DNA from 2 places in the Desulfitobacterium elongatum genome. Region 2 is predicted to be linked to the other one. Evidence: riboswitches for the same ligand, from Rfam matches in the RefSeq annotation. Region 2 holds a riboswitch; the other holds the start of a gene.
What was found. A riboswitch is a leader RNA that binds a small molecule or an ion and turns the genes downstream of it on or off. The one in region 2 is predicted to bind cobalamin.
Positions count from the first base shown of each region.

Region 1: linked by a shared signal. The riboswitch ahead of ACZ42W_RS02550 (ABC transporter ATP-binding protein) and the one ahead of ACZ42W_RS09825 (ABC transporter substrate-binding protein) in region 2 are both predicted to bind cobalamin.

Region 1 covers NZ_AP038772.1:568,755-574,333, reverse strand. Annotated here, with positions in the region: gene ACZ42W_RS02565 (ABC transporter substrate-binding protein) at 1-776, opposite strand, end outside; gene ACZ42W_RS02560 (EAL domain-containing protein) at 954-1,538, opposite strand; gene ACZ42W_RS02555 ([Fe-Fe] hydrogenase large subunit C-terminal domain-containing protein) at 1,532-2,266, opposite strand; cobalamin riboswitch at 2,525-2,698, shown strand; gene ACZ42W_RS02550 (ABC transporter ATP-binding protein) at 2,776-4,290, shown strand; gene ACZ42W_RS02545 (energy-coupling factor transporter transmembrane component T family protein) at 4,292-5,074, shown strand; gene ACZ42W_RS02540 (hypothetical protein) at 5,103-5,579, shown strand, end outside.
Region 2 covers NZ_AP038772.1:2,068,938-2,074,516, reverse strand. Annotated here, with positions in the region: gene ACZ42W_RS09840 (hypothetical protein) at 1-26, shown strand, start outside; gene ACZ42W_RS09835 (ABC1 kinase family protein) at 79-1,755, opposite strand; gene ACZ42W_RS09830 (phasin family protein) at 1,819-2,142, opposite strand; cobalamin riboswitch at 2,381-2,568, shown strand; gene ACZ42W_RS09825 (ABC transporter substrate-binding protein) at 2,704-3,675, shown strand; gene ACZ42W_RS09820 (FecCD family ABC transporter permease) at 3,702-4,742, shown strand; gene ACZ42W_RS09815 (ABC transporter ATP-binding protein) at 4,745-5,524, shown strand.

The sequences.
Region 1 (5,579 bases), 1.5 Mb from region 2:
ATATCAGCCTCACCGTTGTTCAGAGCAACGACACGTGCAGAGTTGTCTTTAATGAATTTAAAGATGACATTCTGGGTAAGAGCTTTGGTCCCCCAGTATTGATCATTGCGGACTAAAACAATGTTTTCGTCCTTCGCCCATTTTACGAATTTATAGGGGCCAGTTCCGACAGGTGCTTGGTTGACATTGTTGTTATTGTCTTTTAAAGCCTTGGGACTAACGATCGGTGCGCCCATGACCATAGCCAAATTGCTGAGGAAGGGAGTACTAGGTTCCGTTAAATTGATTTTAACGGTATTCTTATCCACGACCTCAACATTTTTTACTGAACCATAAACGAAAGGACCATAAGCCATATCCGCTGTAACCTGCGGAGGAATCTGACGATCGATATTAATCTTCACGGCCTCAGCATTAAAATCGGTGCCGTCATGGAACTTAACTCCTTCTTGGAGATGGAACGTATAGGAAAGACCATCTGGACTTACATCCCAGCTCTTAGCCAGGGAGGGTTCTACCTTTGTGGAATCCTTATTGTACTTTAAGAGCCCATCGTAGATATTGATCATGACCTTGGCTGACTCCCCATCGTCGACGAGGGCCGGATCCAGTCCTCTCGGCTCTGCGCCCTGCGCATAAATCAAGGTATCGTTAGCCTTTGATTTGGTGTCGCTACTTGCTGTATTCGTGCTTGCTTTACTGCCGCAACCAGCAACAGTAATACCGACTAAAAGCACGCTCAGGGCAAGAGCAATAATCTTTTTCCCTTTTTTCACTTTCTTCTCTCCTTTTTTCTAATCTAGAACACAGAAATAATTCTAACTTTGTGCTATCTCAATAGTACCATTCCATAAAATTCTGTCAATACATATTCTTACTAAAATAATCTTTTTCTGTATTGATTAATTAAATAATAAATCGGGCATATATCCTGCCCGATTGTGTCTTTCGTTTTAAAAATGACAATAAGCATTAACTACTTTGTCCCTTGCCGTTGCCTCCATATCCTTAGCCATATATAAGCTTGACCCGATTTCAACTTTTTGGTCTACGAAAGGGATAGGTTTTCCTAAAAAATATCCTTGAACACAATCTATCTCTAGTTCTTGTAAAATTGTCCATATTTCCTCATTCTCAACGTATTCAGCAATGGTCGCCTTACCAAGGGCATGAGCAACTGCATTGATGGCATGTACCAATGCATTATTAGTAGGACTAGCGTCGAGATTCCGAATAAAGGTTCCATCAATTTTAAGATAATCTACGGGCAACCTTTTTAGATGATTGAACGTCAGAAAGCCTACTCCGAAGTCATCTAAGGCGAACTTACACCCTATTTGTTTTAACCTCTGAATCCAATGTTCTGCATGATCTAAGTCCCTGATTGCTGCAGTTTCAGTGATTTCAAACCCAATTCGGAAAGGCTCAAGATTACTCTCTTTAATTCTACTCTCAATGAATTTCAGTAATTCTGTATCTCCAAGACTCGATGCCGAGATGTTTACGAAAACTGATACGTCAGGATGTTTCCCTAATATCTCAATCGCTGATTCAACAACCCAGCTATCGAATCTACCTCTGGGTAATCGTTGAGGTCAATATGATTCTTTTCAAAATAGGCCTCCATTTTTTGATAGGTAACATTATAATTGACGAGTTCCATCGAATTTTTATCTTGGATTTCATCGATTTTGCCGATACAAGGAGACAAGAATGCTATCTTATCGTCAATCCTTTTGTATTTTTTTAAGTAAATTGACGTGCACATCATAGGGCTTTGGATTGGGGCAAGGTACTTAATCAGTTCAGAGCGGTATGTTTGAATGTAGTTCACAATCACAGGGCAGGGTTGAGCAATAATTGAATCTAGTTTCTGCTCCTCAATGGTTTTTAGATAAGCCCAAGTCGTGATATCTGCACCGATCGACACATCGTAAACAAGCGTTACCCCTAAGGACTTTAAATAACCAAATAACCGTTTATAATTAGGAAAGTTATATCTGATAGAAGGAGCTGCAATGACAGAAATACCAATTCCCCGTGTTAAGTTAGCAAAAAACCTCTCAGTATCATCAGCAAAATCTCGGGCCTTATGATCACATACGTCTATACACGCCCCACAGTGAATGCATTTCAAATGGTCAGTTTTAACCCGATTTTCACCATTATCTAAGAACGCTACGTTTGCTTTGACCGGGCATTTAGCTATACATTTATTACAACCTACACATAGTTTTTTATTCGTAAGTAAAACTTCAACATTCATTGAAAAGCCCCTTATCCTTACTTACTCATATGTTCCTCTTGCAGTTTATTTCATTACCCATAAGCATCAGTTAAGCGTTTTGAATTGCAATACTATTCCCAATATTCGACACAGATTGCGCTAATCCTTCTTAATCCCGTATAATAAGCAAGGCTCCTGCTGATGGCAGGAACCTTGGCTGTTTTTGCAATTTCCTATGTCATGATTATTTCATCCCCTATTGACAAAATCATTTTACTATTCTAACATTAAGCCAACTGAATACATCATTTTTTAGGTGCCCGCAAGGGATAATAGGGAACCAGGTAGAAATCCTGGACGGACCCACCACTGTAATTAGATGTTGACGATGTGCATTTGCCACTGGGATAACTGGGAAGGCGTACATCTTAGTCTATAAGTCAGGAGACCTGCCTATAAAATATCGCGAAGATGGACAATGGTAAAGTTCTAGCTTTTTTATAAAGCTGGGACTTTTTTTTATAATTTTTTATGCTTTAGGAGCTGCCATGAAAACAATTGCAACGATCAAAATCGAGAAACTCGTATTTCCGCATGAAGAAAAACCAGCACTCAGAAATATTGACCTTGAAATTAATCAGGGAGATTTCATCGTCATTACAGGAGATGTAGCCTCTGGAAAATCGATTTTGCTGCACTCGATCACAGGCGCTATCCCTCACTACCATAGCGCGGAATTAACGGGGAAAGTCACTATCATGGGTCAAGATATCAAGGACATACCCCTCAATAAAATGTCCGACTATGTGGGATACATGATGCAGGAACCTCAAAACCAAATCATCAGTCTGGATGTATACGAGGATGTTGCCTTCGGCCTCGGGAACCTAGAAATCCCCCTGGAACAAATAGATCAGACGGTTAAAAACACTTTGGAATTTGTAGGTCTAACGGGCTATGAAAACAGACAGACCGCTTCGCTCTCAGGCGGGCAGGCCCAGCGTGTTGTTTTGGCCGGTGTCTTGGCTCTCAATGCCCCTATTTTGATTCTTGACCAACCAACCGCGGAACTGGATCCCTTGGGCCGCTTCGAGCTATATAAGCGGCTCGGTCAGTTAAATAAAATTCAGAATCTAACCCTTGTTTTGGTCATGGACCGAATTGAGGAAGTCCTTAACTATGCCAACAGAGTCTTCTATATGAGGGACGGCGAAATTTTCAAACAGTATTTGCCTGCGGAATATTACAAGGAACAAATTGAACATCGAAAAGGAAGGCTGAAATGCGCCACTTCCTTGACGAACAACGGTAAGCCGAGGGAAATCATAGCCGAAATTACAAATGTCTCCTACCAGTACAAAAATAATTTGCTCGGTTGTAAAGACATTCATTTAAAAATTCATAAGGGCGACTTCTTAGCCGTCATCGGATTAAATGGGTCCGGAAAATCAACCCTAGCCAAAATGCTCATCGGTCTATTAAAGCCTTCTCAGGGTGAGATTAAAGTTTTTAACCAACCTCTAAATAAAGAAAACCTTACAGAGATTCGTGCGCACATGGGCTTTCTGTTTCAAAACCCTGACTATCAGATTTTTGCAAGCACCCTGGAAGAAGAGGTTGGATTTTCACTGAAGTTAAGAGGTGAGCAAAATGAAATAATTGATCAAAAAATTGATGAGTGTCTAGGATTTGTGGGGCTGCTTGACTATAAGAAAATGCATCCCCAACGCTTAAGCCGCGGTCAGCGCCAGCTTTTGGCACTAGCCTCCATCCTCGTCAGTGATCCGGAATTCATCCTCGCCGATGAACCGACCTCGGGCCTTGACGAAAGCCAAGGATATATGATCATGGATAAACTAGCCGAGCTGTCCAAGAATGGCAAAACAATCCTGGTTATTACCCACGACCTAACCATGGCTAAAAACTATTCGAACCGGTTAGTTGCCCTGCATAACCATCGCCTTCAACTGGATATCTCAACAAATGATCTCAAGGAGCATCTTGATACGCTAAAAGACCTGGGGCTAAATTTCAAACCTGTTATTTCCTTTGAGGAGGGTTAGAATGGGACTTTCTTATGGCATTGAACAAAAGGAAAAACAAAATATAAAACTTATAAATACGTTGGATCCTCGGACAAAACTAGCCTGGTATGCCCTGATGATCTATTTTGCACTGAGTTTGGAAACTGCTATTCAGTTATGCCTTGTTTTATTAGTGGGACTTACGGCCTCTCTTATCTTAACGGGTTCCTTGAAGCAGTATAAGGTCATGATTGTAATCATGTTACTTTTGGGACTCCAGCTACTCATCCTTCAACTGCTCTTCTGCAGGGAAGGCGTTCTAATCTACCAATGGGGCATCTTCAAAATCTACAGTGAAGCAATCCCCCTCACGATTACCGGTCTACTGAAGGCCACCCTTATTGTCTTTGCAAGTATGCAGTTTTTTACATCCTCCTCACCCACTGACTTCACCTTAATGCTCATGAAATTCAAAATTCCCTACCGCTTTGCCATGTTGGTGGGACTGGGCGTCCGCTTCATCCCTCTAATGAAAGATGAATATATCTCCATCATCGATAGTCAGCGCACCAGAGGCCTTAAAATAGAAAGCGTCTGGGACAATATCAAAGGCATTATTCCAACCTTCCTGCCTTTTTTATACCGCGCTGTCAGACGTTCGACAGAGACAGCCTTAGCAATGGAGTTAAGAGGCTATGGTCGGAGCAAAACCCGAACCTTTTCTTCAAATCTATCGATTAAGAAGTACGATATCGCTTTAATCGTTACGATGTTATTGGTAATAACCCTCCATCTTGTTAGCAGGCTATTACCATTTATATAATCACAAAATTTTAGGAGGAGAGTTAAAAATGAAAGAAAGTTTATTCAGAACAGACACAAAAGCTTTAGTAGGCTCCGTCATCGTAGGGATCGTATTCCTGATTATGATGCAGGTAACAGGACGTATCGACGGTATTTTGGACCCTACCCTATTACTTTTTAATGGAACCTGCTGGGCCTTCTTTACTGGTCTCATCGTCTTAATGTACAAACAGCCGGCAGGTATTATCTCCGGTTTATTGGAAGCCATTGTAGCCATGGCAACAGCCTATTCCCCTCTCGCATTTTTCTTTATTTTCGCCAATACCATCGGCTCCATTTCCTATTCATTAATTGCAAGGAAGTTTTCCATGGAGAAATTAAGCCACCATATACTGGCTCAGATCGGGTGTAATGTTACCGGTAACTTTTGCGTTATGCTCGGATTGATTTATGTCATTCATCTCGACTGGAAGATCGCACTTTTAAGTTCATCACTAACCACCCTCGTAGCAACGATCGTTGCA
Region 2 (5,579 bases):
TTCGTTCAAATGGAGGTTTAATCTAACACCAATGGAGCTCTCCAGTTTAGAGTCGAACGATTGATTAGGTATACATATTTAGAACCGGCCCGATCGAAAAATCGAAAAGATCAGGAGTAGAAACATGACTGCGGCGACGACAAACCCTGCTTCGATGGCCGGAATATGCCAGAAGACAAGAGGTTCTTTCCCGAGTGCAGAAGCTATAACGAGACCACACATTATGATGCTGAAGGATAACAGGATAATACTAAAGGAAATCTGATTACTGATTCGATCAAGCTTTCGTAAGAAGGTCTCCAATTCTGGAATGATGATCTCGATCCGAGTCCTTCCCCTCTGAATCGTATGCAAAAGCGCCTTCGTCTGCTTGGGGAGTTCGATAATCAGTTCAGTATATTCCTTCAGATTATGCCAAGCCTTCTCCGCTAGGATCGTTGGATTGAAGCGTTCTTTTAGAAGTTGTCGCCCAAAAGGTTCAGCAATATTGACAATACTAATATTCGGATCAAGACGCTCAACAATCCCTTCAAGACTGAGCAAGGATTTCCCTAACAGGACGAGGTCAGAGGGGATAAGAATTCGGTGTCGAAAAGCGATCTGAAACAAATCATTCACTGCTTCCCCGAGATGAACTTGGCTCAAGGGAACATCAAGATACTTTTCTCTCAAGAGATCTACATCTCGAAACAAAACCTTGCGATCGATATCATCGGGCACAATTCCCATTTCAAATACTGCATCAATCATGTCCTCTGTTTTTTGCCTCATCATCCCGATGACGAGCGAGGCGAAGTTGTACTTCATATCGGGTGAAAGCCGACCAACCATCCCAAAATCAATGAAAGATATAATTTGTCCTGGCAGGACAAAGATATTTCCTGGATGGGGATCACCATGAAAAAATCCTTTGATTAGAATTTGCTTAAACATCGCCTTAATAAGATTTTCAGCGAGAACCTCACGGTTATATCCAAGATTTTCGAGATTCTCAATCTGACTAAGCTTTACCCCACGCATGAACTCAAGAGTTAATACTCTTTTTTTAGAATACTCCCAATACACCTTAGGGATTTGAATCGTCGTGTCCTCAGCGAATTGCTTCGCAATCTTCTCAGCGTTGCGCCCCTCGATACTGTAGTCGAGCTCACTACGAAGTGAGCGAGCAAATTCGTCAACCATGTCCCTCACATGATAAAGCGCCGCCCACTCAATTCTCCTCTCGGCAAGCCCTGCAAGATCCAAAAGAATCTCAAGATCCGTTTCGATAGTATGAGCTATCAAAGGTCGCTGAACTTTGACTGCGACTTCCTCTCCTGACTTGAGTACCGCATAATGTACTTGGCCAATCGAAGCTGCAGCAATAGGAGTTTCATCGAATTCCATAAAGATGTCGCTTGGGGCGGCCCCAAGTTCGGCTTCAATGATCTTACTCGCTTCAATAAACGAAAAAGGAGGCACCTGATCTTGAAGTTTTTCGAGCTCAGTAATCACATACGCTGGTAAGATATCCGGTCTTGTGCTCGCAATTTGCCCCATTTTGACATAGGTTGGCCCTAACTCTTCAAGCGCTATCCGCAAACGTTCTCCTAACGTTTGCGGATCCACCTCTTCTTCGGTTCGAAAAATCCGCTTTGGAAGAGACAATAAATTAATGAGCCCCATCTCTTCTAGGATGAGGCCGAACCCGTGCCGGGCGAGAACTGATGCGACTTCGCGATAACGATTGATATGACGGATTCTTCTTCCGATCATTTCGATTCCCCTAGCAAAACAGTATTAATATCTCAAAGATTCTCAACGTTTGTTGTCATCAATTCAATCATTACCAGGAGTATGGTCTTGAATATTTCCCTGAGCATTTTCCAACTCCACGATCCGTTTCTCGAGTCTATCGATATCCACTTTACTCGGGATATTCAATTCCTCTAATATCTTCTGAACTTGATCTCGAAGTTTTGTATTAATCTCTTTATGCTGCTCGTTGCCTTTCTGGATGAGTTCGTTGATCAGATCCTTGGACTCACTTGCGGAAAGTTCTCCTTTTTTTACAAGTTCATCGACGACCTTTTCGATTTGCTCCTTACTCACAACTGCAAACCCTAGACCCAATGCCAAACCTTTTTTGATTAAATCTTTCACAGAAAACACTCTCCTTTAAGCTTAAGTACTGGTAGTTCGCACATTCCATCGATACCCTGGCATCATAAAACCTACCCTAAGAAAAATCTATTCCATTGGATACAGTAAAATCCTTCTCTTACTATTATTTGCTTACTCTTCTAAAAAGATTCGAATCACCATCAAGATAATGATAACCACTTGGTGCAAAGAATATCTTGGACTTTAACTTATGCATGCTATATAATTGAAATAAAAGAATATAGCATGATGATTAGGTTCTCCTCCTATATGAGTTGAGAGGAGTAAAAGGGTAAGTCGGTGTAATTCCGACGCGGTCCCGCCACTGTAAAATGGAAGTGTATTCTTCTATGCCGCTGTCCTATGACTGAAAGGCGTGAATACATTGCCATAAGCCAGAAAACCTGCCTATTCATTCGAGCGTACATCCTTCGAGGACAAGGAATAGTCGCTGCAAAATGGAATATTTCTAACGCAGCAAATCAAAAACCTTTTATCCTCGTGGTAAAAGGTTTTTCAATTTCTTTCTTCCTCACGTGCACAGAAAGGGGTAACAAAGCGATGAGAGATGTCAAATTATTCCGAAAAACAGCGATTGTATTTTCCCTTATCTTCTCCTTGATTTTCGTTAGTGGTTGCAGCACAACCCAAACTCCACAACAGCACTCGAAATCTCCCGAACAGAAAACTTCACTTCAAACGATTTATCCTCTCGTCTTTAAAGATGATGCGGGAGTAGAAACAACCCTTAAGAGTAAACCTCAACGGATCGTGTCCTTTGTCCCCGCCTCCACAGAGACTTTATTTGCGCTTGGCCTAGAAGGCAAAGTCATTGCCGTCACCAAATATGATGATTATCCCCAAGGGATTCAGCAAAAAGTAGAATATATCTTTGAAGATAGCCTTCATCCAAATGTCGAACAAATCCTAAAGCTTAACCCAGATTTGATCGTCTTAGGTATGCAGGATGAAAAAACTGTGAGCTCCATCCGAAATCTTAAGATTCCCGTTGTTCAGGTAAATCCTCAGAGTCTTGAGGCTACATACAAAACCATTGAGAAATTCGGACAAATCACCGATGCCCAAGAACAAGCAAAGAAAATTGTTGACGGGATGAAACTGAAGGAAAAAACGATTTCAGACAAAGTCGCTACTATTAAATCTACAGATCGAGCTAAGGTGTGGATTGAAGTCGATCCCGACCTTTTCACTGCAGGAGAAGGCACTTTTCTGAATGAGCTCCTCACAAAAGCAGGCGGAATTAATATTGCCAGTGATGTTAAGGATTGGGCTCAATACAGTGCCGAAAAAGTTATAGCTAAAAACCCTCAAGTCATTCTTGACACCTATTCTTACTACCTACCCAATGTGAAGGATACAATCTTAGTGCGTCCAGCCTGGCAAACTATCGAAGCAGTTAAGAATAAAAAAGTTTACGATTTAGATAGTGATATGGTTACTCGACCGGGTCCCCGTATTGTTGATGGATTAGAATCAATAGCAAAAGCTATTTACCCAGAACTGTTTAAATAAGAACGTAATCAGGAGGAAGGAAAGGCATGAGCATCAAAACTCTAGCCCCGAAAAGTATATCGTGGATCAGTGGCCTGTTCATTCTTCTCCTATTCTCCATGGTTTTTAGCGTCATGACTGGCGCCGTTCGTCTCCCTTTCCATCTTACTTGGCAAATCCTCCTGAATCATTTGCCCTTCTTGAGTTTAGATGCGACTTGGACGATGGCTCAGGAAACGATTGTATGGAATTTGCGTTTACCACGCGTATTTCTTGCTTTGGTCGTGGGTGCGATGTTAGCTGCATCAGGGGTTGCCTTTCAAGGTATACTCCGGAATCCCTTAGCTGATCCTTATATTCTCGGAGTATCTTCAGGAGCCGCTTTCGGTGCGGCTACCTCTATCGTATTTTTTAGAAGCTCATCGTTCTTTGGTCATCTTTCCCTCCCCCTCTTTTCCTTCGCAGGAGGACTTATTTCCCTGGGCTTTGTCCTAGCACTCTCTAAGCAACAAGGCCAACACGAAAGGGAAACACTGATTCTTTCTGGAGTCGTTGTGCAATCCTTGCTGGGAGCATTTCTCTCCTTTTTAATCGCAATCTCAGGACAACAGATGCAAGAAATCGTTTTCTGGATGATGGGGAGTCTTGCGAATCGCACTTGGACAGATGTGTTTATTCTTCTCCCTTATTTCCTCATAGGATTAACCTACCTTCTCTTTCAGCAACGAGACCTCAACGTACTCGCACTCGGTGAGAGAGCTGCAACCCACCTTGGGATGAATGTTGAACAAAAAAAAATCATTATCTTAGTTGTCGGCTCTCTCTTAACTGCGGCAGCAGTCTCAGTCGTTGGAATTATTGGCTTTGTTGGGTTAATCGTCCCCCATCTTATGCGCCTCTCAGTAGGGCCTGATCATAGAATTCTTCTTCCTGTCTCAACCTTGGCTGGAGCAATTTTTCTATTATGGTCTGATACTTTGGCTCGTACGCTTTTAGAATCACGGGAGATTCCGATTGGAGTCATTACGGCATTTGTTGGTGCACCGTTTTTTGGGTATTTACTAAAAAACAGGCTAAGGAGGGATTAGGGATGAGTTTATTTGAGCTTGAACACGTTAACTACCGTTATGGAACTTTTCCTGTCTTATGTGACATATCCTTTACAATTGCAGAAGGAGAAATATTCGGGATTATTGGGCCCAATGGAAGTGGAAAATCGACGCTTATTCGCTCAATGAGTGGCCTACACTCTCTTTCCTCAGGAAAAATCCTCCTTCGCGATAAACCTCTTAGCTCGTACTCTCATAAAGAACTCGCTCGCCAAATTGCAGTACTTGAACAAGAAGGTACTCCTCCTCTACCCTATACCGTGGAACAAATTGTCTCCATGGGACGATACCCATGGTTAAAACCCTTTTCAGAGCTTGGAGCACATGATCGTGAAATTGTGGAGAGCGTCTTAAGAAATTTAAATTTATGGAATATTCGATCGAAGAAAGTAAGTGCCTTGAGTGGAGGACAACGACAACTCGTTTCCTTGGCCCGTGCGATGGCCCAAGAACCCCGGATTCTAATTTTAGACGAGCCAACGACTTATCTTGATATTGGGCATCAGATTCTTGTCATGGAGCATGTACGCAAGTGGCATCAAGAACAAGGACTCACCCTGATTATGGTTTTACATGACCTGAATATTGCAGGTCAGTATTGTGATCGGCTACTCTTACTTGATCAAGGAAAGATCATTAATTGGGGAAATGCTGCAGAAGTCCTAAACGAAGACATCCTTGCTAAGATTTATAAAGCTGATTTAATACGAATCGAACATCCCACTTTAGGTGTGCCACAATTTTTGTTAAGTGGTAGATAAACAATTCTTACAAATGCTAGAATTATTACCAAAGTTTTTATAAGGACAAAGTGAA